Regions from separate parts of the Micromonospora sp. NPDC049051 genome, predicted to be linked through region 2. Evidence: predicted binding sites of a transcription regulator. Region 2 holds the regulator's gene; the other holds the start of a gene.
What was found. Region 2 encodes HrcA, which represses chaperone genes, less so after heat shock. Its sites were predicted from a motif close to GGTTNGCACNCTCNNNNNGAGNGTGCNAACC; they were not measured.

Region 1: groES (co-chaperone GroES) is a predicted target of HrcA. The motif match lies at 4,966-4,996, and genes of this name have one in related genera.

The regions. Positions count from the first base shown of each region.
Region 1 covers NZ_JBICTL010000004.1:439,458-454,235, forward strand. Annotated here, with positions in the region: gene ACGFIR_RS18835 (sugar ABC transporter permease) at 1-925, opposite strand, end outside; gene ACGFIR_RS18840 (ATP-binding cassette domain-containing protein) at 922-1,746, opposite strand; gene ACGFIR_RS18845 (sugar ABC transporter substrate-binding protein) at 1,851-2,948, opposite strand; gene ybaK (Cys-tRNA(Pro) deacylase) at 3,143-3,622, opposite strand; gene ACGFIR_RS18855 (methyltransferase domain-containing protein) at 3,672-4,880, opposite strand; gene groES (co-chaperone GroES) at 5,130-5,444, shown strand; gene groL (chaperonin GroEL) at 5,515-7,161, shown strand; gene ACGFIR_RS18870 (WhiB family transcriptional regulator) at 7,457-7,840, opposite strand; gene ACGFIR_RS18875 (LuxR C-terminal-related transcriptional regulator) at 8,093-8,911, shown strand; gene ACGFIR_RS18880 (hypothetical protein) at 9,120-9,377, shown strand; gene ACGFIR_RS18885 (DUF5319 domain-containing protein) at 9,614-10,024, opposite strand; gene guaB (IMP dehydrogenase) at 10,211-11,773, shown strand; gene ACGFIR_RS18895 (GuaB3 family IMP dehydrogenase-related protein) at 11,804-12,922, shown strand; gene ACGFIR_RS18900 (M1 family metallopeptidase) at 12,972-14,381, shown strand; gene ACGFIR_RS18905 (M1 family metallopeptidase) at 14,536-14,778, shown strand, end outside.
Region 2 covers NZ_JBICTL010000011.1:47,093-61,870, reverse strand. Annotated here, with positions in the region: gene ACGFIR_RS29785 (16S rRNA (uracil(1498)-N(3))-methyltransferase) at 59-793, opposite strand; gene dnaJ (molecular chaperone DnaJ) at 980-2,125, opposite strand; gene hrcA (heat-inducible transcriptional repressor HrcA) at 2,199-3,221, opposite strand; gene ACGFIR_RS29770 (DUF4870 domain-containing protein) at 3,462-4,088, shown strand; gene hemW (radical SAM family heme chaperone HemW) at 4,129-5,352, opposite strand; gene ACGFIR_RS29760 (enoyl-CoA hydratase-related protein) at 5,373-6,182, shown strand; gene ACGFIR_RS29755 (hypothetical protein) at 6,426-7,286, shown strand; gene ACGFIR_RS29750 (phytanoyl-CoA dioxygenase family protein) at 7,475-8,410, shown strand; gene ACGFIR_RS29745 (MOSC domain-containing protein) at 8,536-9,177, opposite strand; gene ACGFIR_RS29740 (carbohydrate ABC transporter permease) at 9,239-10,096, opposite strand; gene ACGFIR_RS29735 (carbohydrate ABC transporter permease) at 10,093-11,079, opposite strand; gene ACGFIR_RS29730 (sugar ABC transporter substrate-binding protein) at 11,076-12,365, opposite strand; gene ACGFIR_RS29725 (GlsB/YeaQ/YmgE family stress response membrane protein) at 12,592-12,879, opposite strand; gene ACGFIR_RS29720 (GlsB/YeaQ/YmgE family stress response membrane protein) at 13,187-13,474, opposite strand; gene lepA (translation elongation factor 4) at 13,809-14,778, opposite strand, start outside.

The DNA of each region.
Region 1 (14,778 bases), on a different contig from region 2:
TCCGGATCCGGTCCACGTTGATGCCCGCCCGGCGCGCCGCCTCCTTGTTGCCGCCCACCGCGTAGACGTGCCGGCCGTAGCTGGTGCGCTGGAGCACGAAGGTCCAGAAGACCAGCAGCAGCGCGATGATCGGCACCACGATCGGCACGCCCTTGAGCGAGCTGATCACGACGTTGCGGCTGCGCTCCAGGTTGAGGATGAAGACCGCCGCGCCGAGGATGAGCGCCAGCCCGCCGATCCGGGCGAACACGACCGCTACCGGGTCGGTCGTCAGCCCGCGGGCGGCCCGCGTACGGTGCCGGAGCAGTTGCACGGCCGCGTAGCCGGCGACCGCCACGGCGGCCAGGATCCACCCGAGTACGGGCGGGAGGTTGCGGTTGGCGATGGCTACCAGCACCTCGTCGCGGACCGAGATGTTGGTGCCCTCCTCCATGAGCATCAGCACGATGCCCTGGAAGGCGAGGAACCCGGCGAGGGTCACCACGAAGGACGGGATGCCGATCTTCGCCACCAGGAAGCCGAGGGCGGTGCCGATGGCCACGCCGGTGACGATCGCGGCGAGCACGGCCACGTACCACGGGTAGCCGAGCACGGTGACGACGTTGGCGAGGATGGCGGCGCAGACCCCGCTGGCGAAGCCGGCGGAGAGGTCGATCTCGCCGAGCAGCAGGACGAAGACCAGCCCCATCGCGATCAGCGTGACCGCGGCGCCCTGGGTGAAGAGGTTGGCGAAGTTGCCGGCGGTGAGGAACGACGGCCGCATGATCGAGAACATCGTGCAGAGCGCGACCAGGCCGAGGACGGCGGGCAGCGCGCCGATGTCGCCGCCCCGGACCCGGCTGACGTAGTTGCGGACGTGGCCGCCGAGGGTGGGCGGCGGTGTGACGGCCGCCGGGCCCTCCTTCCGTACGACGCTGGTGCTCATCGGACGCCTCCTGGGTTGCTGCCGGCCGGCTCCGCGCCGTGCCCGTTGCCGCCGTTGCCCGGCTCGGCGGCGAGCCCGAGCCCGCCGGAACGGCCGGCGGTGATCAGCTCGACCACCTGCGAGTGGGTGATGTCGGTGGTCTTCACCTGGGCGACCATCTGGCCGAGGTAGAGCGCGGCGATCCGGTCGGAGACGGCGAAGACGTCGTTCATGTTGTGCGAGATGAGCACCACGGCCAGCCCGTTGTCGGCGAGCCGGCGGACCAGTTCCAGCACCTGGGCGGTCTGCGCGACGCCGAGCGCGGCGGTCGGCTCGTCGAGGATGACGAGCCTGCTGTTCCAGAGCACGGCCTTGGCGATCGCCACGGTCTGCCGCTGGCCCCCGGAGAGGCTGGAGACGTGCTGCCGCAGCGACTTCACGGTCCGTACGCTCAGCCCGGCGAGGGTGTCGGCGGCCATCTGCTCCATGGTCGGCTCGTCGAGCACGATGCCGCTGCGCTTCTCCCGGCCGAGGAACATGTTCTGCACGATGTCGAGGTTGTCGCAGAGCGCGAGGTCCTGGTAGACGACCTCGATGCCGAGCGCGGCGGCGTCGCGGGGGCTGTTGATGGTCACCGGCCGGCCGTCGAAGTGGAACTCACCGGCGTCGGTGGGGTGGATGCCGCTGATGCACTTGACGAGGGTCGACTTGCCGGCGCCGTTGTCGCCGACCAGCGCGGTCACCTCACCCGGGTGGGCGGTGAAGGCGACGTCGCGCAGGACCTGGACGGGACCGAAGCTCTTGTCGATCCCGCGTAGTTCCAGCAGGGGGGTTGCGGACACGGGGGTCTCCTTCAGGTGGCGGGAGGTCTCGGATCCCGTCCGGCGCGAACCGCCGCCCGGCACAGGGTCCGTGCCGGGCGGCGTGCGCGTGGATCGGGTACGGGTCAGCTGATGCCGGCGTCGGCGCAGAGCTTGGCGTACGCCCCGGCGCAGACCTCGTCCTTGGTGACGAAGCCGTCGGCGATGACGTCCTTGACGTTCTCCTTGAAGATCAGCTTCGGGGTCAGCAGGACCGCCGGGACGTCCCGGCCACCCTCCGGGTCCTTGACGACCTGGCCGGTCTCCTTCTTGTCACCCTTGGCCACCGCGATGGCCAGGTCCGAGGCGGCCTTCGCCTCGTCCCGGATCGCCTTGTAGACGGTCATGCACTGGTCGCCTGCGAGGATGTTCTGCAGGCCCTGCGGGGTGGCGTCCTGGCCGGTGACCGGGACCTTGCCGTTGAGCTTGTTCTTCTTCAGCACCGAGATGGCCGCGTTGCCGAGGCCGTCGTTGGCGGCGAGCACACCGTCGATCTTGCCGCCGGTCTGGGTGAGCATCTGCTCGAAGATGGTGGCGGCCTGGGCGTTGTCCCACTCCGGGACGTTCTGGTCCGGGCCCTTGGTGTACTCCTTCGAGTCGAACTTCGGCTTGAGCACCGAGTCGTACCCGTTCTTGAACAGGGTGGCGTTGTTGTCGGTCGGCGAGCCGTTGAGGTAGGCCACGACGGGGTTCTTGGCGCCCTTGTCGGTCAGGCACTTGCTCAGGCCCTCGCCCTGGAGCTTGCCGACGACCTCGTTGTCGAAGCTGACGTAGTAGGTGGCCGAGCCGCCCAGCGTGAGCCGGTCGTAGTCGATCGTCGCGACGCCCTGCGACTTGGCCTTGTCGAGTACCGCCTTGCCGGTGCCGGAGTCCAGGTTGACGATCATCAGGGCGGTGACGCCGCTGGTGATCATCTGGTCGGCGATGGTCTGGAACGCGGTCTTGTCGCCCTGCGCGTTCTGGATGGTGTAGTCGACGCCGGCGGCCTTGAACGCCTCCTCCAGGAACTTGCGGTCCGCGCCCTCCCAGCGGGCGGAGGACTTGCTGTCCGGCAGGATCACGCCGATCTTCGGCTTCTTCTCGGTGGAGCCGCCAGCGTCGGAACCGGAGTCGTCGCCGCACGCGGCCAGGCTGCCGGCGGCCAGCAGGCCCACGGCGGCGAAGGTGAGGAAGCCCTTGCGCATCTGCAGGGTCCTTTCGGGGGGTGGGGGATGATGTTGGTTTGTTGTGTCCGGCAACGTATTCCGCGTCACGCTGTGGGCACAAGAGTGCCGAGGTGACGAGTTTGTTGTCGGCAGTAACAATTCAGCAACGTCCCTGACACCCGGCCGTCGCCGGACCCGGGAGCGCTCCCGGGGAACGGCGGCGGTGGCGCAGCTCAGCGGGTGGACAGCGGCGCCGTGGCCGCGCCGGTGAGCGCCACCAGATCCTGCGGGGCGAGCTGGAGTTGGAGGCCGCGCCGGCCCGCCGAGACGTACACGGTGGGATGGTCGAGCGCCGACGAGTCGAGCACCGTGGGCAGGCGTCGGCGCTGGCCGAGCGGGCTGATGCCGCCGCGCACGTAGCCGGTGGCCCGCTCGGCGGTCGCGCGGTCGGCCATGGCGGCCCGCTTGCCGCCGACCGCCGCGGCGAGCGCCTTGAGGTCCAGCTCCCCGGTCACCGGCACGACCGCCACGGTCAGCGCGCCGTCGACCTCGGCGACCAGCGACTTGAACACCCGCTCCGGGGCCACCCCCAACGCCGCCGCGACCAGCGCGCCGTAGTTCGGCGCGGCGGGGGAGACGTCGTACGGATGGGTGGTGTGGGCGATCTTCCGCTTCGTCAGCAGCGCGGTCGCCGGAGTGCCCTGTCCCGCCATGACCGACAAGCTAACCCCGGGCGGCGCGACCCGCGAGCCGAAATGCGCGTCACCCGACCGGCCGGCAGACCAGCACCGTCGGCGCGCCGGCCACCCGGGTCAGCACCAGGCTGGCCGCCTCGCCCCCGGCCAGCCGCAGGTCCCGCCGCAGCTTCTCCGGCTCAAGTGCGGACCCGCGCTTGAGGATCTCCACCCGCCCGACCCGGCGCTCCCGCAGCAGCGCCCGCAGCCGCTTGAGCGAGAACGGCAGCACGTCGGTGACCTCCAGGCAGCGGGCGAACGGCGTCGGCGTCGGCGCGTCCGCGTAGAGGTAGGCGATGCTCGGGTCGGCCAGCGTCGCGCTCAGCGTGTCCGCCAGCTCCGCGACCAGGTGCGCGCGGACCACCGCCGGATCCGGGTCGTACAGGAAGCGGCGCGCCGGGCCGACGGTGGCCTCGACGTCGCCGGTGCCGGTCAACTGACGGTTGCCGGCAGCGTCGACAGAGGATCCTTCCCTGCCCCGCAGCAGGGTGGCTCGGCGAGGGGTCTCGGCGAGCCGGCCGCACCACAGCGCCGCCTCGACCAGGTCTCCGTCGACGCTGACCCACTCCGCCTCCGCGCCCGGCGGGATCAGCGCGTGGTCGATGCCGGGCGCCACCTTCACGACGGTGTACGGCACCCGCTCGGCCAGCCCGACCACGAAGTCCCAGGCCGGGGAGTACGCGTTCGGGTCGAAGATCCGCCGCCCGGTGCCCGCCTTCCGGCGCGCCGGGTCGCAGAACACCCCGTCGACGCGGCCCACGTCGAACGCCGTGGCGTCGCCGCACTCCACCGTGAACAACCCGGCCAGCCCGGCCGCCTCGGCGTTCGCGGCGGCCATCGCGGCGGTCACCGGGTCGGCCTCCACGCCGTACACCCGGATGCCGGCGCGGGCGGCGGCGAGCGCGTCCGCGCCGAGGCCGCAGCCGAGGTCGGCCAGGGTGCGCACCCCGGCGGCCCGCAGCCGGGCGGCCCGCCGCGCCGCGACGACACCGCGGGTGGCCTGCTCCAGACCGGCGCGGGTGAGGAACATCCCGGCCGCCGTCGGCCCGAACTTGCCGACCGCCCGGCGGCGCAGCTCGGCCTGGGTGAGCGCGGCCGCCGCCAGCCCGGCCGGCAGTCCGGCCGAGCGGAGCGCGGCCGCCGCGGTCAGCGGATCGCCGCCGGCCACCCGCGCGGCGGCGTCGAGCGCGGCCGACCCCACGGGCGTACGCAGAGCGGCGAACTGGTCGAGGTCCACCCGCTCATTGTGGTCGGCGGACGCGACGCGCCGGCCGGCGGGTTGGCACTCTCCTTGACGGAGTGCTAGCCGAGGAATAACCTGCGATTAGCACTCTCACCCCGAGGGTGCCAGCTTCCGGGTCCCGTGACCCGGGCGCTGAACGCCAGGCGGACCGGCACCCGCGACGACGGCCCCGCCCGGTGGCATGTGGCAGATTGACGCTGGTCGGCATGCCGGCCGGTAACGAAACCAAGTACCCGGGAGGGTATGCCCGTGACTACCGCGACCAAGGTTGCGATCAAGCCGCTCGAGGACCGCATCGTGGTCCAGGCGAACGAGGCCGAGACCACCACCGCCTCCGGCATCGTGATCCCCGACACCGCCAAGGAGAAGCCGCAGGAGGGCACCGTCCTCGCTGTCGGCCCGGGCCGGATCGACGACAAGGGCAACCGCGTGCCGGTCGACGTGAAGGTCGGCGACACCGTCCTCTACTCGAAGTACGGCGGCACCGAGGTCAAGTACGCCGGCGAGGAGTACCTGGTGCTCTCCGCCCGCGACGTCCTCGCGGTCATCGAGAAGTAAGCAACCGATCAGTGTCGTCGCCCCGGTCCGGCTCGCCGGGCCGGGGCGACGACGCTTCGAAGGGACATTCATGGCGAAGATCCTGAGCTTCTCGGACGACGCCCGGCACCTGCTCGAGCACGGTGTCAACGCCCTCGCGGACGCGGTCAAGGTCACCCTCGGCCCGCGCGGGCGCAACGTCGTCCTGGACAAGAAATTCGGTGTGCCCACGATCACCAACGACGGCGTGACCATCGCCAAGGAGATCGAGCTCACCAACCCCTACGAGAACCTCGGTGCGCAGCTGGTCAAGGAGGTGGCGACCAAGACCAACGACGTCGCCGGCGACGGGACCACGACCGCCACCGTGCTGGCCCAGGCGATGGTCCGCGAGGGCCTGCGCAACGTCACGGCCGGCGCCAACCCGGCCGGCCTCAAGCGGGGCATCGACGCGGCGGCCGCCAAGGTCTCCGAGGCGCTGCTCGGCCGCGCGGTCGACGTCGCCGACAAGGAGTCGATCGCGCACGTCGCGACGATCTCCGCGCAGGACGCGACGATCGGCGAGCTGATCGCCGAGGCGATGGAGCGGGTCGGCCGCGACGGCGTCATCACCGTCGAGGAGGGCTCCGCCCTGCACACCGAGCTGGACGTGACCGAGGGTCTCCAGTTCGACAAGGGCTTCATCTCGCCGAACTTCGTCACCGACATGGAGTCGCAGGAGTCGGTCCTGGAGGACCCGTACATCCTGATCACGACCCAGAAGATCTCGGCGATCGAGGAGCTGCTGCCGCTGCTGGAGAAGGTCCTCCAGAACAGCAAGCCGCTGCTGATCATCGCCGAGGACGTCGACGGCCAGGCGCTGTCGACGCTGGTGGTCAACTCGATCCGCAAGACCCTCAAGGTCTGCGCGGTGAAGGCCCCCGGCTTCGGCGACCGGCGCAAGGCGATGCTCCAGGACATGGCGATCCTCACCGGCGCCGAGCTGGTCGCCCCCGAGCTGGGCTACAAGCTCGACCAGGTGGGCCTGGAGGTGCTCGGCACCGCCCGGCGCGTGGTGGTCGACAAGGAGAACACCACGGTCGTCGACGGCGGCGGCAAGGCGAGCGAGGTCGCCGACCGGGTCGCGCAGATCCGCAAGGAGATCGAGGCCTCGGACTCCGACTGGGACCGGGAGAAGCTCGCCGAGCGGCTGGCCAAGCTGTCCGGCGGCATCGCGGTCATCAAGGTCGGCGCCGCGACCGAGGTCGAGATGAAGGAGCGCAAGCACCGCATCGAGGACGCGATCGCCGCCACCAAGGCCGCGGTCGAGGAGGGCACCGTCCCCGGCGGTGGCGCCGCCCTGGTGCAGATCCTGCCGGCGCTCGACGACGACCTCGGCTTCACCGGTGACGAGAAGGTCGGTGTCTCGATCGTGCGCAAGGCGCTGGTCGAGCCGCTGCGCTGGATCGCCCAGAACGCCGGCCACGACGGCTACGTCGTGGTGCAGAAGGTCGCCGGCAAGGACTGGGGCCACGGCCTCGACGCCGCCACCGGCGAGTACGTCGACCTGGCGAAGTCCGGCATCGTCGACCCGGTGAAGGTGACCCGCAACGCGGTCACCAACGCCGCGTCGATCGCCGGTCTGCTGCTCACCACGGAGAGCCTCGTGGTGGAGAAGCCGGAGAAGGCCGAGCCGGCCGCCGCCGGCGGTCACGGCCACAGCCACGGCCACGGCCACCAGCACGGCCCGGGCTTCTGACCCAGCCGTACGCCTAGTCGGGGCGCACCGTCCGTGTGACGGTGCGCCCCGACGCCTTTCCACCCGCGCGACGTGACCACCGCCGGCCGATGCGACTGCCCGCTGGTGTGACCACCGCCCACCGGTGCGACCAGCCCGTTGGCGTGACCGCCGCCCGTCTGCGCGACCATCCGCCCGCGACGTGACGGCCGGGCACGCGCGCGTCGGGAACGGTGGTCCGTTGACAGCCGGGAACGCCGTGACGCCGCGTCCCCGGGTGGGACGCGGCGTCGGGTGGTCTTCGCGGGCGGCCGGTTCAGGCGATCTTGCGCTGGGCGGGGACGGTCGACCGGTGCGGCTGGCCCAGGCGGGCCTCCAGCCGGGCGACGTCGACGCGGCTCTGGCGGCGGTCGGCCAGGTCCTCCCAGCCGACGGCGAGCAGCCGCAGCCGCTCCGACTCGCTGAAGCCGCCCCACACGCCGTACGGCTCGCGGACGGCGAGGGCGTGGGCGGCGCACTCGGCCCGGACGGGGCAGGCGCGGCAGACGGCCTTGGCGCCGGACTCCCGACGCAGGCGGGACGAGCCGCGCTCGCCGTCCGGGTGGAAGAACTGTGCGCTGTCCCGGCCCCGGCAGGCACCGAGCCGCTGCCAGTCCCAGAGGTCGACGATGGGTCCGGGCAGTCTGCGTACGTTCGACATCAGCACCCCTCCTCCCGCGCGGCACCGCGCAGATCCTGGTGAATCGGCGTCCGGGCGACGGTCCGCGCAGGCGCGCCGTTTCCGGCCTGGGGGCTTGGTACCCGGGCGGCCGCCGGCTCACACGCCTGTGATCGAAAACTTCCGGCAAGCGGTGGCATATGCCCCACTTGTCGGAAAAGTTCGGAGGATTGCCGGAACCCCCTCGCGACCCGACCCCGTCATGGTCTGCTCTTGGGCGGAGAGGAGACCACTGTGCGTACGGTTCTCGTGTGCGTTCGGACACCGCTCGCGGCGCAGCATCTCGCGTCGGCGGCGGCACGACTCGGCTTGTCCGCCGCGGTGCGGACGGCCGTCTCCGATCCCGAGGTGATGCTGCGGCTGGCCGAGCGCCCGGCCGACGTGGTGCTGGCCGACACGGCCCTCACCCGGCCGGACAGCGCGGGCTTCGTGCGGCGGGTGCTCGCCCGCGCGCCGCAGGCCTCCGTGCTGCTGCTCGGCACCGAGGAGTCGGAGGCGGCGGCGGCCACCATCAGCGCGGGTGCCCGAGGGCTCATCCAGGGCGTCGACCACGACCTGACCAGCGCGGTGGCGAAGGCCCTGCTGCTGCTCTCCGCGCCCGGCCGGGCCGCCCGCCGCCCGGCCACCGATCCGGCCCGGGACACCGCCGCCGTCGGCGGTCCCGCCCGTACCGGTCCGGCCGGCCGGGTGCCCGCCGAGCCCGGCCCCACCTGGTCGGGAACGTCCCCGGACGGCGCGGCCCCGACGGTCGTACCGTCGCAGCGCGGCGACGACCCGGCCGAGCCGACCGACGAGCCGGCCGACGCCGTGCCCGCCGGGCGGCGGAACGGGTCCGGCCCGCGCGGCGGCCGGTCCCAGGTCGGCCTGACCGAACGCGAGCTCCAGGTGCTGCTGGGCATGGCGGAGGGCAAGAGCAACGCCGAGATCGGCCGGGAGCTGTTCGTCTCGGAGGACACCGTGAAGACCCACGCCCGCCGGCTGTTCCGCAAGTTGGGCGCCCGGGACCGCGCGCACGCGGTGGCGGCCGGTTTCCGCGCCGGCCTGGTGGCCTAGTCGCGCCCTTGACGGTGCGGCGAGCCGCCCGCGGACAGGATCCTCGGGTCTCAGCGGTGACGGCGCGTACCTGCCTAGGCGACGAGCAATTCAAGGCCATCATTTACACGCCGAGCCGAGGCGCCTCTTCGCAAACGGCGCCCGGGGTATGGTGGGCCGTCGAGAAATGCCGCGGAGGCGCCCCACCTCTTGCAGAAGCAGAGTGCGAATGGCTGGCCGCAGCTTTTTGGATGATAGCGGACGTGGAAAGGTCTCGCGCACGAAGAAACTCGTGGGAGCATCGATCGCTGTCGCGGGGCTGCTGACTGCCGGAATCGCTGTCGCCGGAGCCTATCCGGGCGCCGGGGGAGGGGTCAGCGTGCACAAGGTGGATGATTCTCCGCATGACATCCGCGAGGTCTGGACGCCGGAACGCATCGAGGACGCCGAGCTGTCTGCCCCAGTGCCGGTGATCACGAAGGACTAGCTCGACGATGTTCCCCTCGCAGAACATCTGTATTCGCCCTCCGTGTAGTCGGAGTCGGGCCTGTTGTAGCCGATCACCGGGTAGTCGTACGAGCGGGCATTGGTGAACGCGGTTCCTTCGCCGAACGTGTAACCCCAGCCTCCTACCCGGCCCTGAAGATCCAGCCCGTCCTCCGGAACGACGAGATCGAGGACGAGGCGTTCGGTGATGTTGACGGGTGCTGGCCCGCCGCCCGCTCAGCGTCCGGGCTCGGGCTCCTCGTCGGTGCCCTCGGTCAGCGTGTCGTGCACCCCGTCGGCGTAGCCACGGGCGTAGTCCCACGTGACGTAGTGGTCCGGGTCGGGGTCGTAGGCCGGCTCGTGCACCCGGGGGCGCCCCGAGCTGAGCAGGTGCCGCAGGTTGCCCCGCAGCAGGTCCCAGTCGAAGTAGTGCGGCTCCCGGCAGTCCTCGCACTCTATGACGAGCCCGCGTACCCCGATCGGCGCCAGCAGCGCCTGGTAGATCTCCAGGTCGGCCAGGTCCTCCAGCACGTCCTGCCGCTCGACGTCGGTCAGCGGGTCGAGCGGGGCGTCGTCGCCCGGGTCATGCAGGCCGGCGGCCGGATCGGCCGGGTCGCCGTTGAAGGGGTCGATGGGCTCGTCGTGCACCCCCTCACCGTAGACCCAACGCCACGGCCGCGTCCGCCCCCGGCCACCGGTGACCTGCGCCGCCACCGGCCGGGGACGGCCCGGGTCGGTGGGTACGATGAGACGACGCGCCCGTCACCCGGCGTGTGCCGGTGCCCGCCCGCGCCACCTCGCTGAAGCCCATCCGAGCAGCTCAGGGGAGCAATCGTGGAATTTTCGCCCAACACCGATCTTCCGGCCGGCGCCGACAGCGGGGAGTTGGGCGGCCATCTGCCGGAGCTGCCCGCGGGCTCCGCCCGGGTGGTCCCGCTCGGGTTGACCTTCGACGACGTGCTGCTCCAGCCGGGCGAGTCGGACGTGGTGCCCAGCCGGGTCAACACCGTGACGAAGCTGACCCGCAACATCAGCCTCTCGATCCCGCTGCTGTCCAGCGCGATGGACACGGTGACCGAGGCCCGGATGGCGATCGCCATGGCCCGTCAGGGCGGCATCGGCGTGCTGCACCGCAACCTCTCCCTGGAGGACCAGGCGCTCCAGGTCGACCTGGTCAAGCGCTCCGAGTCCGGCATGATCACCAACCCGGTGACCGCCAGCCCCGACGACACCCTGCGCGACGTCGACGCCCTCTGCGGGCGCTACCGCATCTCCGGCGTGCCCGTGGTCGACGGCGAGGGCCAGCTGGTCGGCATCGTCACCAACCGCGACATGCGGTTCGTCTCCGACCCGGCAACGCCGGTCCACCAGATCATGACCCGCATCCCGCTGATCACCGCCCCGGTCGGGGTGAGCAAGGACGACGCCCTCGACCTGCTGCGCCGGCACAAGGTCGAGAAGCTGCCGATCGTCGACGACTCGGGCCGGCTGCGCGGACTGATCACGGTCAAGGACTTCACCAAGAGCGAGCAGTACCCGAACGCCACCAAGGACGACGCCGGCCGGCTGCGGGTCGCCGCCGCGGTGGGGGTCGGCGACGACGCGTACAAGCGGGCTCGCGCGCTGGTCGACGCGGGCGTCGACGTGCTGATCGTGGACACGGCGCACGGGCACCAGCGGGCGGTGCTGGACATGGTCCGCCAGCTCAAGAAGGACGTGACGATCGACATCGTCGGCGGCAACGTCGCCACCTACGCGGGCGCGAAGGCGCTGGTCGACGCGGGGGCCGACGGCGTGAAGGTCGGCGTCGGGCCGGGCGCGATCTGCACCACGCGCATCGTCGCGGGGGTGGGCGTACCGCAGATCACCGCGATCATGGAGGCCGCCCGCGCCGCGCGGCCCGCAGGCGTTCCGGTGATCGGCGACGGCGGCATCCAGTACTCGGGCGACATCGCCAAGGCGCTCGTGGCGGGCGCGGACACGGTGATGCTGGGCAGCCTGCTGGCCGGTTGCGAGGAGAGCCCCGGCGAGCTGATCTTCATCAACGGCAAGCAGTACAAGGCCTACCGGGGCATGGGCTCCCTCGGCGCGATGCAGTCCCGTGGCCAGGGCAAGTCGTACTCCAAGGACCGCTACTTCCAGCAGGACGTGCTGGCCGAGGACAAGCTGGTCCCCGAGGGCGTGGAGGGCCAGGTGCCCTACCGGGGCCCGCTTTCCGCGGTCGCCCACCAGCTGACCGGTGGGTTGCGCGCGGCGATGGGGTACGTCGGCGCGGAGAGCATCCCCGAGCTGCACCGCCGGGGCCAGCTCATCCGGATCACGGCGGCGGGGCTCAAGGAGAGCCACCCGCACGACATCCAGATGACGGTCGAGGCGCCCAACTACCACTCCCGCTGACCATCCCCCCTGCGACAACTGGAGTCCCCCATGCGTGACGTGGTCGAGATCGGGCTGGGCAAGACCGCGCAGCGCGGCTACCACCTGGACGACATCGCCATCGTGCCGAGCCGCCGGACGCGGGACGTCGACGACGTCTCCACCGCCTGGCAGCTCGACGCCTACCAGTTCGGCATCCCCTGCGTCGGGCACCCCTCGGACGCGACGATGAGCCCGGCGTCGGCCGTCCGGCTCGGCGAGCTGGGCGGTCTCGGCGTACTCAACGTCGAGGGTCTGTGGACCCGCTACGAGAACCCGACCAAGGTCCTGGAGGAACTGTCCGGGCTCGACGAGGACGCCCGTACCACCAAGCGGCTCCAGGAGGTCTACGCGGAGCCGATCCGCCCCGACCTGATCGCCGAGCGGGTGCGCGAGCTGCGCGCCGGCGGCGGCACGGTGGCGGTGCGGGTCTCCCCGCAGCACACCCTGGCGCTGGCCCCGGTGATCCTCGACGCCGGCGTGGACATCCTGGTCATCCAGGGCACCATCGTCTCGGCCGAGCACGTCTCGACCACCGACGAGCCGCTCAACCTCAAGGAGTTCATCGCCGACCTCGACCTCCCGGTCGTCGTCGGTGGCTGCACGGACTACAAGACCGCGCTGCACCTGATGCGTACGGGCGCCGCCGGCGTGATCGTCGGCATCGGCGGCGACGAGTGGTCCACCACCGAGTCGGTGCTGGGCATCCGGGTGCCGATGGCGACCGCGATCGCCGACGCGGCGGCGGCCCGCCGGGACTACCTCGACGAGACCGGTGGCCGGTACGTGCACCTGATCGCCGACGGCGACATCGAGACCTCGGGCGACATCGCCAAGGCCCTCGGTTGCGGTGCGGACGCGGTGATGCTCGGCGAGCCCCTGTCGCTCTGTGCCGAGGCGCCGGCCGGTGGCGCCTGGTGGCACTCCGCCGCCAGCCACCCGTCGCTGCCCCGGGGCGCGTTCGAGACGGCCGGCGATCCGCTCGGCTCGATGGAGCAGCTGCTCTTCGGCCCGGCCGACGAGCCGGACGGCCAGCTCAACCTCTTCGGCGGGCTGCGCCGCGCGATGGCCAAGTGCGGCTACCGCGACCTCAAGGAGTTCCAGAAGGTCGGCCTGGTCCTCGACCGCTGACCTGCGCAAGCAGCACCATCCGCACCGGCCGCGCCGATAGGCTCGGCCGGTGCGTCGTACCCGCCGTCGGTTCCGCCCCGCGCTCGCCGTCGCCGTCGTCGCGGCCCTGGCGTTCGCGGCCTGCACCGACGGCGACGAGCGGGACGGCTTCCGCCCGGGGGCGGCCGACCTCGGCGACCCGTACGTCCCGGGGGCCGGCAACGGCGGCTACGACGTCGCGGGCTACCGCCTCGCCGTGCGCTACGACCCGGCGTCCGACCGGCTCTCCGGGCGGGCCACGGTCACGGCCACCGCGACCGCCGCGCTGTCCCGGTTCAACCTGGACCTCGCCGGCCTGGACGTGTCGCGGGTGACCGTCGACGACCGGCCGGCCGGGGCGGCGCGCGACGGCGACGAGCTGGTGGTCACCCCGCGCGACGGGCTCTCCCGGGGCGCCCGGTTCGTCGTCGAGGTGGACTACTCCGGCGTGCCGGCGGCGAAGGCCGACGGGCAGCTCGGCAGCGGCGGCTTCCTGCACACCGACGACGGCGCGATCGTCGTCGGCCAGCCCTGGTCGGCGGCCACCTGGTTCCCGGTCAACGACCACCCGTCCGACAAGGCCACGTACGACATCGAGGTGACCGTGCCCGACGGGCTGGCCGCGCTGAGCAACGGGGTGCCGGGGGAGCGGACGAGCGCCGCCGGCTGGACCACCTGGCGCTGGGCCGAGCGGACCCCGATGGCGAGCTACCTGAGCACCCTGGTGATCGGCGACTACCGGGTACGCAGCGGCACGCACGCCGGCAGGCCGATGGTCACGGCGGTGCCGGCGAGCCTGCCGGCGGACGGGCCGGAGGCCGCCTCGCTGGCCCGTACCGGCGAGATCGCCGACTTCCTGGCCAGCCGCTTCGGGCCGTACCCGGTCGACTCCTACGGCGGGATCGTGGTCACCGACGCCCGGATCGGCTACGCGCTGGAGACTCAGTCGCGACCGGTCTACGGGCCGGGCTTCTTTCGTGGCGGCCGGCCCAACCCGGGCGTGGTCGCGCACGAGCTGGCCCACCAGTGGTTCGGCAACAGCGTGACGCTGAGCCGGTGGAGCGACATCTGGCTCAACGAGGGCTTCGCCAGCTACGCGGAGTGGCTGTGGGAGGAGCACGACGGCGGTCGCAGCGCGCAGCGCAACTTCGAGCTGGAGTACGCCGCGACCGACTGGTCCCGGCCGTCCGTCGACCCCGGACGGTCCCGGTTGTTCGGTGCGGCCGTCTACAAGCGCGGGGCGCTCGCCGTGCACGCGCTGCGCCGTACGGTCGGCGACGACACGTTCTTCCGCATCCTGCGGACCTGGACGGCCGAGCGGCGCGACGGCAACGCCACCACCGACGACCTGGTCGCGCTGGCCGAGCGGGTGGCCGGGAAACCGCTGCGCCCGCTCTTCGACGCCTGGCTCGTCGGCGGCAGCGCCCCCGCACTGCCCTGACAGGGCTCCCGCCGGCGCTCGGTAGGCTGCGGCCGGACCCGGCGCGGCACCGCCGGCCCGACCGGCCGTCGCCGGGTGCCGAGCGAGCGGCACCGGCCGGCGCGGGTCCACCACGGTCGCCGGTGGGGCGGCGACGCAGGGAGGGGACGAGGCGATGACGCTGTCACGGCGGACGCTGTGCGCGGGCACCGGCCTGCTGCTGGCCGGGACGCTCGGGCTGGCCGGCTGCGGGTCGTCAGACGAGCCGGAACCAGCCCCGACGCCGGCCGCCGCCCCACCCGCCGCGACGCGCCAGTTCAAACCCGGTGCGGCCGGCGTCGGCGACGAGTACTTCCCGACCTACGGCAACGGCGGGTACGACGTCAGCCGCTACACGGTCAAGGTGCGGTACGACCCG
Region 2 (14,778 bases):
GACAGGGGGCGCGGGCAGCCCGGACGGAGGCGCGCGGACGGGGCGGGCGGCGCGGGGGCTACCAGTGGTTCAGGCGGGTGGCGAGGACCGTTAGGGCCGCCACGCCGGCGGTGGAGGTGCGTAGCACCGAGGGGCCCAGGCGGACCGGGCGGGCGCCGGCGGCGCGGAACGCGTCCAGCTCCGCGTCGGCGATGCCGCCCTCCGGGCCGACGACCAGCACGATCTCCCCGGCGGTGGGCAGCTCGACGCTCGTCAGCCGCTCCTGCGCCTCCTCGTGCAGCACGAACGCGGCGGCGGCGCCCGAGATGCGGCGGGCCACCCGGGTCGTCGACTCGTCCGGCGTCCCGGCGACCACGGGCAGCCAGGCACGGCGGGCCTGCTTGGCCGCCTCCCGGGCGGTCGCCGCCCACTTCTCCCGCGCCCGTACGCCCCGGTCGCCGCGCCACTGGGTCACCGAACGGGCGGCCGCCCAGGGCACGATCTCGTCCACGCCGACCTCGGTCATCGCCTGCACGGCCAGCTCGCCCCGGTCGCCCTTGGCGATGCCCTGCACCACCACCAGGCGCGGGACGGACGCGTCGACGTACCCCCGCGAGGTGATCTCGACATCGAGGGTGCCCCGGCCGACGGCGGTGACCACCGCGGCGGCCGTGCCGCCCCGGCCGTCGGCGAGCAGCAGCCGCTCGCCGACGCGCAGCCGTTGCACGGTGGCGGCGTGGTGCCCCTCGGGACCGTCGAGGGTCAGCCGGTCGTCGGTGGGCAGCGGGTCGACCAGGAACAGCGGCGCGGACACGACGATCAGGCTAGCCGCCCCGGCGGGCGCCGGGGCGGTGAGCCCGGGAGGGGCCGACAGGCAGGCGAGCCGCCAGGTGCGAGCAGGCGGGCGCTGGCACAGGCGGGCGGGCCGTCCCGGTGAACGGGCAGGCCGGCACGGTGAACGGGCGGGCCGCCGCGACTGTGGGCGGCGACCCGAACTCCGTCAGGCGTGGCCGTTGAAGGCGTCGCGCATCCGGGAGAAGAAGCCGCCCTGCTTGGTCAGCTCGGCCACCTCTTCGCCCCGGGTCTTGGCGAAGTCGCGCAGCATCCGCTCCTGGTCGGCGTCGAGCTTGGTGGGGGTGCGCACGTCGAGGTGGACGTAGAGGTCGCCCCGGCCGGTGCCGCGCAGGTGCGGCACACCCCGGGCGCGCAGCCGCAGCGTGCTGCCCGGCTGGGTGCCGGCCTTGACGTCGACCGTCTCCTCGCTGTCCAGCGTCTTGATGGTGAGCCGGGTGCCGAGCGCCGCCGCCGTCATCGGCACGGTGACGCGGCAGTGCAGGTCGTCGCCCTTGCGGGAGTAGACGTCGTGCGGCCGCTCGTGGATCTCCACGTAGAGGTCGCCGGCCGTGCCGCCGCCGGGACCGACCTCGCCCTGCTGGGCGAGCCGGATGCGCATCCCGTCCTCGACACCGGCCGGGATCTTGACGGTCAGCGAACGCCGGGTGCGGACGCGGCCGTCCCCGGCACAGGTCGGGCACGGGTGCGGGATGGTGGTGCCGTAGCCCTGGCAGACCGTGCACGGCCGGGCGGAGACCACCTGACCGAGGAAGGTGCGCTGCACGGACTGCACCTCGCCCCGGCCGGCGCACGCCTCGCAGGTGGCCAGGTGGGTGCCGGCCGCCGTGCCGGCGCCGGAGCAGGTGGTGCAGAGCACGGCGGTGTCGACGGTGATCGGTGCCTCGACGCCGAACGCGGTCTCGTGCAGGTCCAGTTCCAGCCGCAGGATCGCGTCGGCGCCGGGCCGGGTCCGGGGCCGGGGGCCACGCGAGCCGCCGGCCGCGCCGCCGAAGAACGCGTCCATGATGTCCTGGAAGCCGACGAACGGCCCCGCGCCGCCCGGGCCGCCGGGGCCGCCCGCGCCCCCGCCGCCGGGGGCGAGCGGGTCGCCGCCCAGGTCGACGATCTGCCGTTTCCGGTCGTCCGAGAGGACCTCGTACGCGGCGTTGATGTCCTTGAACTTCTCCTGTGCCTCCGGATCCGGATTCACGTCCGGGTGGAACTGTCGCGCCAACTTGCGGTAGGCGCGCTTGATCTCGTCGTCGGAGGCTTCCCGGCTCACGCCGAGAATGCCGTAGTAGTCCCTGGCCACTGCGTTCCGTGTCCTCATGTTCGTCTCGCGTTGCGCCGGTCGGCGGCCGGAGCCGGCCGTCGGCCCTGACTGGTCAGTTCTGGGCCAGCAGCTCGCCCACGTAGCGTGCCACGGCCCGCACCGTGGCGATGGTGCCGGGGTAGTCCATCCGGGTCGGCCCGAGCACGCCGAGGCCGCCGACGCTGGTCGTACCCGGCCCGTAGCCGGTGCTGACCACCGAGGCGGCGCGCAGGTTGTCGACCTCGTTCTCGTCACCGATGAGCACCCGGGTCGTGCTCGGCTCGGCCTCGCCGATGAGCTTGAGCATGACGACCTCCTCCTCCAGCGCCTCCAGGATGGGGCGCAGGGAGCCCTGGAAGTCGAGCAGCCCGCCTCGGGTCAGGTTGGCCGTGCCGGCCAGCGCGATCCGCTCCTCGTGCCGCTCGATCAACGTCTCGAGCAGCACGCTGGAGAGGGTGGTCATGGCCGGCCGCAGGTGCGGCGTCGACTCCTCGACCAGCGCCTGCACCAGCGGCGGGGTCTCCGACAGCCGGGTGCCGACCAGCTTCTCGTTGACCAGCCGGCGCAGGTCCGTGACGTCGTCGGGCGGGATCGGCGCGGGCAGCTCGACCAGCCGCTGCTCGACCCGGCCGGTGTCGGCGATCATGACCAGCATCAGCCGGGTGGTGGAGATCGGCACCAGTTCCAGGTGACGCACCGAGGAGCGGGCCAGGCTCGGGTACTGCACGACGGCGACCTGCCGGGTGAGTTGCGCCAGCAGCCGGACGGTGCGGTGCACCACGTCGTCGAGGTCGACGGCGCCAACCAGGAAGCGCTCGATCGCCCGGCGCTCGGCCGGACTGAGCGGCTTCACCCGGGACAGCCGGTCCACGAAGAGCCGGTAGCCCCGGTCGGTGGGCACCCGGCCGGCGCTGGTGTGCGGCTGGCGGATGTAGCCCTCCTCCTCCAGCACGGCCATGTCGTTGCGGACGGTCGCCGGCGAGACGCCCAGCTGGTGTCGCTCGACCAGCGCCCTGCTGCCGACGGGCTCCTGCGTGGCGACGTAGTCCTCGACGATCGCGCGCAGCACGGCGAGCTTGCGGTCGTCGAGACCCATCCTCCCCACCTCCTGTCGCTCGTCGGCCCCCGCAGGCGGGGGCCGGGCGGGCTGCTGGCACTCGACTGTAGCGAGTGCCAGTCTACGTCGGCGGGGCCGCCCGCGCGATGATCGACCTGGGGCGACCAGTCCGATCAGCGACCGTGGGTCCGGCCGCCAGTGGTCGGGAACCCGGTCTTTCGGACATGTCGACGACGTCAGGCTGGTGCCGAGTTGCCGGCTGCCCCTACCGTGACCTCCATGACCGAACCACCTCGCCCTCCCGGAGCAGGGGATCCTGGCCTTCCGCCGGACCCGACCGCCCCGTCCGGGTTTCCCGGCCCCTCCGGCTTCGCCGAACCCACCGCACCACTGTCCGGGGCCCCCGGCCCGGGAAGCTATCCCCCGCCCGGTGGCTATCCGCCGCCCACCGGTGACCAGCCGCCGTCGGGCGGTTACCCCCCGCCCGGCGGCTTCCCCCCGCCCGGGGCCGGCTACCCGGGCGCTGGCGGCTACGGCCAGCCGACGGGCGGCTACGCCAACAACGACGACAAGACCTGGGCCCTGATCGCCCACTTCGGCGGCCCGCTCGGCGTGATCGTCGGCGGCGGCCTGCTCGGCTGGGTGGCGCCGCTCATCGCGCTGATGGTCCGGGGGCAGCAGTCGCCGACGGCCCGGGCGCACGCCGTCGCGGCGCTGAACTTCCAGCTCACCTGGGCGATCGTCGGGGTGCTGAGCTGGGTGGTCGCGCTGATCACCTGCGGGGTGCTGTTCTTCGTTCCGATGCTCGTCTGGCTGGTGCCGCTGATCTTCGGCATCATCGGCGGCGTCAAGGCCAACGAGGGCGTGCTCTACCGCTACCCGATGACCTACGCCTTCACCAAGTGACCCGGGCCGGCCGCTCCCCCGGCCGGCCCCGGCACGCGGTTCAGGGCAGCAGGTCGCGCACGACCGCGTCGGCGAGCAGCCTGCCCCGCAGGGTCAGCACGGCCCGGCCGGCCGCGTGCTCGTCGGCCGCCAGCAGCCCGGCGTCAAGGGCCCGCGCGGCACCCGCCCGGCCGGCGTCGTCGAGGGCGTCCAGCGGCAGCCCCGAGGCGAGGCGCAGCCGGAGCATGACGTCCTCCATGTGCGCCTCGTCGGCGGTGAGCACCTCGCGGGCCAGGCCGGGCGACCCGCCGCCGGCCAGCCGCTTCGCGTACGTCGTGGGGTGCTTGACGTTCCACCAGCGCACGCCGCCGACGTGGCTGTGCGCCCCCGGGCCGAGGCCCCACCAGTCGGCGCCCGTCCAGTAGAGCAGGTTGTGCCGGCACCGGGCCGCCTCGTCGCGGGCCCAGTTGGACACCTCGTACCAGGAGAGACCGGCCGCGCCGAGAGCGGCCTCCGCGGCGAGGTAGCGGTCCGCGGCGACGTCGTCGGAGGGGTACGGCAGCTCGCCGCGCCGCATCCGGCCGGCCAGCCGGGTGCCGTCCTCCACGATCAGGGCGTACGCGCTGACGTGGTCCACCCCGGCGGCGACGACCTGGTCGAGGGAGGCGGCGAAGTCGGCCTCGCTCTCCCCCGGCGTGCCGTAGATCAGGTCGAGGTTGACGTGGTCGAACCCGGCGTCGCGCGCCTCCCGGGCGGCGGCGACGGCCCGGCCGGCGCTGTGCGTACGGTCGAGGATCGCCAGCACCCCCGGCGCGGCGGACTGCATGCCCAGCGAGATCCGGGTGTAGCCGGCGGCCCGCAGCGCCTTCAGCGACTCCGGCGTGACCGACTCCGGGTTGGCCTCGGTGGTCACCTCGGCGTCGGGCGCGAGCCCCCAGGTGCGGTCGATGCCGTCGAGGATCCGCGCCAGGTCGTCGGCGGGGAGCAGGGTCGGGGTGCCGCCACCGACGAAGACCGTGTCGACCCGGGGCGGTGGGGCGTCGCCCAGCACCCGGCGGGCGAGCGCCAGCTCGGCCAGCACGGTGTCGGCGTACGCGTCCCGGTCGGCTCCGCCGCCCAGCTCGGCTGAGGTGTACGTGTTGAAGTCGCAGTAGCCGCAGCGGCTGGCGCAGAACGGCACGTGGACGTACACGCCGAAGCCGCGCGCGCCGACGGCACGGGTGGCGGTGGCGGGCAGCGACCCGTCGACGGGGACGGTTTCGCCTTCTGGAAGGACGCCGGGCATGGCCACTAGTGTGCCCTTCCATGACCTCTCCCGACGTGCTCGTACGGGCCGCCACGGCCCGCGGCGTGACCACGCTCACCCTGGACAGCCCGCACAACCGCAACGCGCTCTCCACGCCGCTGATGACCCAGCTGCTGGCCGGCCTCGCCGAGGCGGTCGCCGACGACGCCGTACGGGTGATCGTGCTCGACCACGCGGGCCCGGTCTTCTGCTCGGGGGCGGACCTGAAGGAGACCGCCGCCGCCTACGCCAGCGGGACCGTGCCGGCCGGGATGCTCGGCGACGTGCTCGCGGCGGTCTGGGACTGCCCGAAGCCGGTGGTGGCGAAGGTGGCCGGCCCCGCCCGGGCCGGCGGTCTCGGCCTCGTCGCGGCGGCCGACCTGGCGGTGTGCGCGCAGGAGGCCACGTTCGCCTTCACCGAGGTGCGGATCGGCGTGGTGCCGGCGGTGATCTCCGCGACCGTGCTGCCCCGGCTGCACCCCCGCGCGGCGGCCGAGCTCTACCTGACCGGCGACACCTTCGACGGCCGGCGGGCCGCCGAGATCGGCCTGGTCACCGCCGCGGTGCCGGCGGCCGGGCTGGACGCGGCGGTTGCGGGGTACTGCGACTCTCTGGTGCGGGGGGCACCGAACGCGCTGGCCGGGGCAAAGCAGTTGCTGCGCCGACCGCCCGCCACGGACCTGCGGGCGGAGATCGCCGAGCTGTCCGCCCTCTCGACGGGGTACTTCCTGTCGGAGGAGGGACGCGAGGGCGTCCTGGCGTTCCGGGAGAAGCGGCCGGCGCGCTGGGTGCCGGCCGACGGCGACGCCACGGCGGGCGACGACCGGTAGGGCGCGCGACGACCGGTAGGGCGGGCAGCGGGCGGCGCGGGGCCACAACGCGGCGGGGCGGCTGCGCGGGTCACGGCTGGCGGGCGGGGGCGGGGTGAGGCCAGGCGGGAAACGGGAACGTCCGGACTCCGCCCCGGCGCCCCGCCGGGCGGCCGGTGCCACGCCCGATGCTCCCGGAGAACCGGTCGGACGCCCCGGAAGGCGCCACGGGGGACGTACGCTTGGCGGACTGTCGATCAGGGGGTGTGGGTGCGTACTCGCGCAGTCGTGGCGGGCGGCGTCGTCCTCGTCGTCCTCGCCGCGGTCGGGATCTGGGTCGTCATCCGGCAGGTGGGCGGAGAGCTGCGTCTCCCCCTGGCCAGCCGGACGTGCACGGTGCAGGCGGACGGCCGGGTGACCCTGGACGCCGACCAGATGGCCAACGCGGCCACGATCGCGGCCATCGGCATCCAGCGCAAGATGCCCGAGCGGGCCGTCGTCGTCGCGCTGGCCACCGCCTACCAGGAGTCCGGCCTGCGCAACCTGACCGGCGGCGACCGCGACTCGGTCGGGCTGTTCCAGCAGCGCCCGAGCCAGGGTTGGGGCACCCCGGAGCAGATCCGCGACCCCCGCTACGCGGCCCGCAAGTTCTACGCCGCGCTCAAGAAGGTGCGCGGCTGGGAGCAGATGCGGGTCACCGACGCGGCGCAGAAGGTGCAGCGGTCGGCCTTCCCCGAGGCGTACCAGAAATGGGCGGACGAGTCCGAGGTGCTGACCCGGGCCCTCGTGGGGCACGCCACCGGCGCCGTCGCCTGCACGGTGGGCCGCGACCCGGCGATGCGCGGCGAGGCCGCGGCGAACGCGCTGACCCGCGGCCTGGCGCTGGACTGGGGGCTGGCCGGCGCGAGCACGGCGGCGGACCTGACGGGCCTGACGGTCCCGGCCGCCGACGAGCGCCGGGGCTGGCGGTACGCGCACTGGCTGGTCTCCCACGCCCAGGACCACGGCGTGAAGCGGGTGCGCTTCGGCGGCCTGGAGTGGACGGCGCGGGGTGGCACCTGGAACCGCATCGACGACGCCCAGGCCGACGGTCGGGTGGTCGCCGAGGTCTTCGCCGAGGCGTAGTGGCTCTGATCTCTTTACCGGCAGTCACCGCGTAAACCGGCATTCCAGTCGATAAGGCTCGCCGCAGCGCAGGCGCGCGACTCCGCGTCACCGGACTGCTCCCCACGGTCCCGACAGCAGTCGCATATCGGGCCCGGCAGTGTCCCGGCCCGGAATGAGCGCGTTACGATCGGCGGCCTGTGCCAGGAATGCATTCGCCTCATGGGGAGGGGTACGTCGAGGTGTTCGACTACGGCGACCGGACCGGTTACGAACCGATCAGTGACACCGACCGCAAGGAGTTCCACGAGCAGGGCTTCCTCCTGCTGCGCAACGTCCTGACGGAGGACCACCGGGCGGCGCTGGAGGCTGCGGTGGACCGCGTCTACGCCGAGGAGCAGGCGAAGGGCACCACCACCAAGGACGGCACCCTGCACCTGCTGGGCTTCCTGGAGCGCGACGAGCTCTTCGGCGACCTGCTGACCCACCCGATCGCGTTCCCGTACATGTGGGGCCTGGCCGGCTGGAACATCTACACGCACCACAACCACCTGGACGTCACCCCGCCGGCGGCGGAGCCGGAGAAGCCCTACTGGGGGTGGCACCAGGACGGGTACCGGCAGAACTCCGACCCGGAGACGATGGACCCGAACCTGCCGCGGCCGATGTTCTCGCTCAAGGTGGCCTACGTCCTGTCCGACCTGTCGGAGAAGGGCCGGGGCGCCACCAAGGTGATCCCGGGCAGCCACCTGTGGAACTCGCTGCCCCGCCCGGAGGACACCTCCGTGCACAACCCGGACCCGGAGGGCACGGTGGAGATCACCGCCAACCCCGGTGACGCCTTCATCTTCGACCGCCGCCAGTGGCACTCGCGTTCGACCAACCTGTCGACCATCACCCGCAAGATGCTCTTCATCGGCTACACCTACCGGTGGATCCGGCCGCTGGACGAGCTGCACATCGACAAGGACGGCGAGTGGTGGGCCAACCGCACGCCGGTGCAGCGCCAGCTCTGCGGTGAGGGCACCCACACCGCCAACTACTGGGGCATCAACTGGAACGGGTACGTCGACGACGAGATCCCGCTGCGCAAGGAGCTCAAGGAGCGCGGCCTGCTCGACCGCAGCGTGCCCTGGCTGCGCTGAGCCGAATCCGGCGCGCGCCGAACGGGCCCCTTCCCCCACGGGACGGGGCCCGTTCCCGTAGGCGGCGGCCAGCCCGACCCGGGGAGACGGCAGCAGTCGGCCCGGGGAAGGCGAGGCGGCGGTGGTCAGCTCCCGCCGGCGAGGCGGCGGCGCGCCTTGTCGCGGATCTTCTCCGGCAGGTCCGGCACGTCGACCAGCCGGGGCAGCAGCTCCGGCTCCAGGCTCATGGCGCGGAACACCTCGCCGATCGTCACCCCGTGCGCGGGCCGGTCCACCACCTCGACCGGATCTCCCGCGCCGACCTCGCCCTCGCGCAGCACCCGCAGGTAGGCCCCGGGGGTCGCCCGCGCCGTGAACCGCCTGATCAGGTCGGGCATGCCCCAGAAACCGGCGAAGGTGGTGCACGGCGTGCGCGGCTTGGTCACCTGGAGCAGCGCCGACCCGACCGCCCACCGCTCGCCGATCACGGCGCCCGTCACGTCCACCGCGTACGTGGTCAGGTTCTCGCCGAAGCCGCCGGGGCGGATGCTGCGGCCGATCTCCCCGGCCCACCAGGACGCGTCCTCCTCGGCGTACGCGTAGACCGCCTGCTCCGGGCCGCCGTGGTGGGCGCGCTCGCCGATGAAGTCGCCGGCCACGCCGTCCACGCGCAGCAGCACCGGGCCGTCGACCGGCCGTTTGTCGATGCCGCTGCGACCGCTCGCGTCGCCCGCCCACTCCGCCTCGGTCACGACGCCGATGTTCACCGCAGCCAGCCTGCCCGTCATGGCGGTCAGCCTAGCCGGCCCGACGGACACCTCCGCCGCGCCGCCGGCGTGAGCCCGGTCCTCAGCCCTTGACGGCTCCGGCCACGAGCCCGGAGACCATCCGCCGCTGCACCAGCAGGAAGAAGACGATCACCGGCAACGTGAACAGCGTGGAGGCGGCCATCACCGGGCCCCAGGCGGTGTCGTCACGGCCGAAGAAGAACGTCATCGCGACCGGCAGGGTGTAGCTCTCCTGGTCGTTGATGAAGGTGAGCGCGAAGATCAGCTCGTTCCAGGCGGTGATGAAGGAGAAGATGCTGGTGGCGACCAGTCCGGGTGCCACCAGCGGGAAGAGGACCTTCCGGAAGGTCTGCGCCCGGCTGGCCCCGTCGATCGCGGCGGCCTCCTCCAGCTCCTTGGGTACGGCGGCGACGAAGCCGCGCAGCATCCAGACCGCGAAGGGCAGCGAGAAGCCGAGGTAGGTGAGGATCAGGCTGGGCAGGGTGTTGTAGAGCCCGAGCCGCTGGATCATCAGGAACAGCGGGATGACCAGCGCCTCCAGCGGGATCATCTGCACCACCAGCAGCATGATCAGGAAGGTGGTGCGCAGCTTGAACCGGAACCGGGCCACCGCGGTGGCGGCCAGCAGGGCCACGAGGCCGCTGAGCACCACCGTGGAGACCGCCACCAGCGCGCTGTTGAGGAAGAAGTCGGCGAAGGTGACGCCCGGGATCAGGTTCCCGGTGAGGATCTGCCGGTAGTGCTCCAGGGTCGGCTCGGCGGGCACCGGCCGGGGGGTCGACGAGAAGATCTCCGAGCTCGGCTTCAGCGAGGTCGCGATCATCCAGTAGACCGGGAACGCGGCGAAGAGCGCCACCAGCAGCCCCGCGCCGTTGAGGGCGAGCCGCTTCGCGCCCCCGCCGCCTCCGCGTCGCGTCACGCGTCCTCCTCCTGCTTGAGCACCATGCGGACGTAGAGGCCGGTCACCACCAGCAGGATCAGGGTGAGGATCACCGCGATCGCGGCGCCGAGACCGTACTTGGGTGGGGGCGAGAACGCCTCCGCGTACGAGTAGATGGAGAGCATGAACGTCGGCCGGTCCTGCGTACCGCCGGCCAGCACGAACTGCTGGGTGAAGACCTTGAAGTCCCAGATGGTGGAGAGCACGATCAGGATGCCGAAGACCGGCCGCAGCAGCGGGAAGGTGATCTTCCAGAACACCTTCCACGGCCCGGCCCCGTCGACGCGGGCCGCCTCGTGCAGCTCGCTCGGCACGCTCTTCAGGCCGGCGAGCACGCTGACCGCGATGAACGGGAACGAGTGCCAGACCACCACCAGCGTCAGGATCGTGAAGAACAGCAGCGGCGAGTTGAACCAGCCGTAGCCCGTCCAGTCGCTGCGCCCGAAGAGGCTCTGCGACAGCCCGTCGGGCAGCGCGTTGAACAACCAGGTGACCAGGCCGCTGGTGTCGTCGAAGATCCACTTCCAGACGATCGTGCCGGTCAGCGCCGGGGTGGCCCAGGCGAGCATCACGCAACTGGCCACGAAGGCGGCCATCCGCTTGCCGAGCCGGTTGAGCAGCAGCCCGACCAGGGTGCCCAGGACCATCGTGAGCACGACGTTGGCCACGGCGAAGAGGACGGTGTTGCGCAGCACCGTCAGGAAGAACGGATCGCTGAGGATCTCGGCGTAGTTGCCGAAGCCCACCCACGGCCACTCGCGGTCGCCGCGCAACTGGCGGACGTTGTTGAGCTGGTGGAAGGACATCACCACCACCTGGCCGAGCGGCCAGAGCAGCAGCACGCCGATGATCACCAGGCAGGGCAGGAGCAGCAGGTACGGCAGGCGGTCGACCCGGCGACGCCGCCGCGCGGAGGTCTTCCGCGCGGCGGCCGTCTCCGGCGCCTCGGTCAGCGTGGTCACTTGGAGTTGAGGATGCTTTCCATCTCCGCGGCCGCGTCGGCGGTAGCCTTCTCGACCGTCTTCTGACCCTTGATGACCGAGCTGTTCATCGCCTGGGTCACCGTCTTGGTACGGCTGACCTCCACCCACTTCGGGGTGAGCGGCGTGAGCTTGGTGTTCTGCATCGTCGTGGCGAACGCCGACATGATCTTGTCGTTGGCGTACTTGTCGCCACCGACCAGGTCCTTGTAGACCGGGAAGAAGCCGAGGCTGTCGGCGAAGGCCTGGTCGTTCTTCTTGCTCAGCAGCACGGTCAGGTAGTCCCAGGCGAGGTCCTGCCGCTCGCTGTCCTTCCAGAGGGCGATGTCGGAGCCGCCGGCGAAGGCGGGCGCCGGCTTGCCGTCCGGGCCGGGGATCGGGAACGTGCCCCAGACCTTCTCGATCTCGGGGTTGTCCTTCTTGATGGCGCCCTGCTGCCAGCTACCGCCGAAGGCCATCGCCGCCTTGCCGGTGGCGAACTGGGTCCGGGCGTCGATCTCGTTCCAGCCCGCGGCGGCCGGCGGGGCCACCTTGTGCACGGTCACCAGGTCGGTCCAGAACTTGACGGCCTTCTGCGCCTCGGGCGTGTTGTAGCCGGACTTCCACGAGTCGCCCTGCTGCGTCGCGATCTCCGCGCCGGCGCCCCAGAGGAACGAGTAGAAGGGCAGCTCGGAGTTGCCGGGCAGCGCGAGGCCGTAGGTGCCGGGCTTCTTGGCCTGCACGGTCTTGGCGGCCGCGACCAGTTCCTCCCAGTTGGTCGGCGGCTTCACGCCCGCCTCGGCGAACCAGTCGGTGCGGTAGTACATCCCGCGCACACCGGCGTACCACGGCACGCCGTACTGCTTGCCGTCGAGCTGGGCGTTCTTGACCAGGTCGGGGAGGAGGTCCTTGCCCTCGGTCCAGCCGTTCATCCGGTCGGTCACGTCGGCCAGGGCCTCCTGCGCCGCCCAGCCCTGGGTCTCGGTGTTGCCCAGTTCCGTGATGTCCGGCCCCTCACCGCCGGCGAGGGCGGCCTGGAACTTCTTCGGCGCCTCGAGCCAGGGGATGTACTGGACCACCACGTCCGTGTTCGGGTGCTTCTGCCGGAACTCGGCCTCGACGCCGTCGAGGAACTTGGTCTGCGCCTCGCTACCCTCGCCCATCATCCAGACCGTGAGCTTGCTGTTGTCGGCAGCCTTGTCGTCATCGGAGCCACCGCAACCGGCCAGGACCATCGCGGCCGAGGCCACGACGGCGGTGACCGGGGCCAGCCGCTTCCACCTGTTCACGCCACATCTCCCTCGCGCCGCTTGGCACTAACCTTCTCCGCCGCACCCTAGTACGTAAATTTCCTTTACGACAGTGGTGGCCGGCCAAGGAGAGGCGACGGTACCGCAACGGATTGATCACGCGCCGGTCGACGCGAGGGTGGAACCACTCAGACCAGGACCATCCCGGCGTACGCGAACGGGCGCCCGACCTGTCGGTCGGACGCCCGTCGAAGCGGTACGACGATTACCGGTGGGTGACGCTGCGGCGACGACCCACACCGGCGACCAGCGCCACGGCGATCGCAGCCAGCACGACCTGCACCAGCAGCTCGCCCCAGTCGATACCGGCGGTCTCGGTCGCGATACCCATCGCCCGAGCCAGCACGGTACCCAGCAACGCGGCGCCCACACCGATCAGCATGTGCAGCCACATCGGCATGTTCTGGCGGCCCGGCACGACCAGGCGACCCAGAGCACCGACGATAAGACCAACGACGAGCGCAGTGATGATGCCCCAAACGGTGAGCTCCACGTCGCCCTCCTCCTTCAAAAACAATCAGATCCACGGTCTGTGGTGTTCCTGTCGTGACCGCTAAGTTCCCGACCCACCGAAAAACCAAACCGACTTTCCGGGACACCCTTTCGAGTCGCGGACTCCCGGCAGCGGAGGCCCTTTCGCCCGGGGTGCGCCGACGCGACGCCCCCGCAACGACGGGATGTCCGGGACACCTCGGCACCCGCCGGCCCACCACATCGGACACCGGAGGTCTCCCCCGACCCCGCGTACGCGAACGGGCGCCCGACCTGTCGGTCGGACGCCCGTCGAAGCGGTACGACGATTACCGGTGGGTGACGCTGCGGCGACGACCCACACCGGCGACCAGCGCCACGGCGATCGCAGCCAGCACGACCTGCACCAGCAGCTCGCCCCAGTCGATACCGGCGGTCTCGGTCGCGATACCCATCGCCCGAGCCAGCACGGTACCCAGCAACGCGGCGCCCACACCGATCAGCATGTGCAGCCACATCGGCATGTTCTGGCGGCCCGGCACGACCAGGCGACCCAGAGCACCGACGATAAGACCAACGACGAGCGCAGTGATGATGCCCCAAACGGTGAGCTCCACGTCGCCCTCCTCCTTCAAAAACAATCAGATCCACGGTCTGTGGTGTTCCTGTCGTGACCGCTAAGTTCCCGACCCACCGAAAAACCAAACCGGCTGGACCGACGAGAGACGACGTCGCACATCAATGGTTGGCCGCGCGCCGACCACCCCGGGCGATCATCACCGCAGGTGGCGCCCTTCGATCGGCGGCCGGGGTCCGGGAGCGGACGGGCCGGAAAAATCCCCGACGCGAACGGCCGGCGCCCTGGGCCGGGCGGGGACCGTCGAGGGGTCCGCAGCCCGGCCGGGGCGCCGGCCGTCGTACGCCGTCAGCCGCCGGCGCACCGGCGGCGCATCACTTCTTGCCGGGCGCCTTGGCGTCGCCGGAGTCGGAGGAGAGCGCGGCGATGAAGGCCTCCTGGGGAACCTCCACCCGGCCCACCATCTTCATCCGCTTCTTGCCCTCCTTCTGCTTCTCCAGCAGCTTGCGCTTACGGCTGATGTCACCGCCGTAGCACTTGGCGAGCACGTCCTTGCGGATCGCCCGGATGGTCTCCCGGGCGATCACCCGGCTGCCGATCGCCGCCTGGATCGGCACCTCGAACTGCTGGCGCGGGATCAGGTTGCGCAGCTTCGCCGCGATCGTGACGCCGTAGTTGTAGGCCTTGTCCTTGTGCACGATCGCGCTGAACGCGTCGACGGGCTCGCCGTGCAGCAGGATGTCGACCTTCACCAGGTCGGACGCCTGCTCCCCGGAGGGCTCGTAGTCCAGCGAGGCGTAGCCCTTGGTGCGGCTCTTCAACTGGTCGAAGAAGTCGAAGATGATCTCCGCGAGGGGCAGCGTGTAGCGCAGCTCCACCCGGTCCGCCGAGAGGTAGTCCATGCCGAGCAGGCTGCCCCGGCGACCCTGGCACAGCTCCATCACCGCGCCGACGTAGTCGTTCGGGGTGAGCACCGTGGCGCGCACGACCGGCTCGAACACCTCGGCGATCTTGCCCGTCGGATACTCGCTGGGGTTCGTCACGACGATCTCCTGGCCGTCCTCGGTGATGGCCCGGTAGACCACGTTCGGGGCGGTGGAGATGAGGTCGAGGTTGTACTCCCGTTCCAGCCGCTCCCGGATGATCTCCAGGTGCAGCAGGCCGAGGAAGCCGCAGCGGAAGCCGAAGCCGAGCGCGCCCGACGTCTCCGGCTCGTAGTCGAGCGCGGCGTCGTTGAGCTTGAGCTTGTCGAGTGCCTCGCGCAGGTTGGGGTAGTCGGAGCCGTCGATCGGGTAGAGGCCCGAGTAGACCATCGGCTTCGGGTCCTTGTAGCCGCCCAGGGCC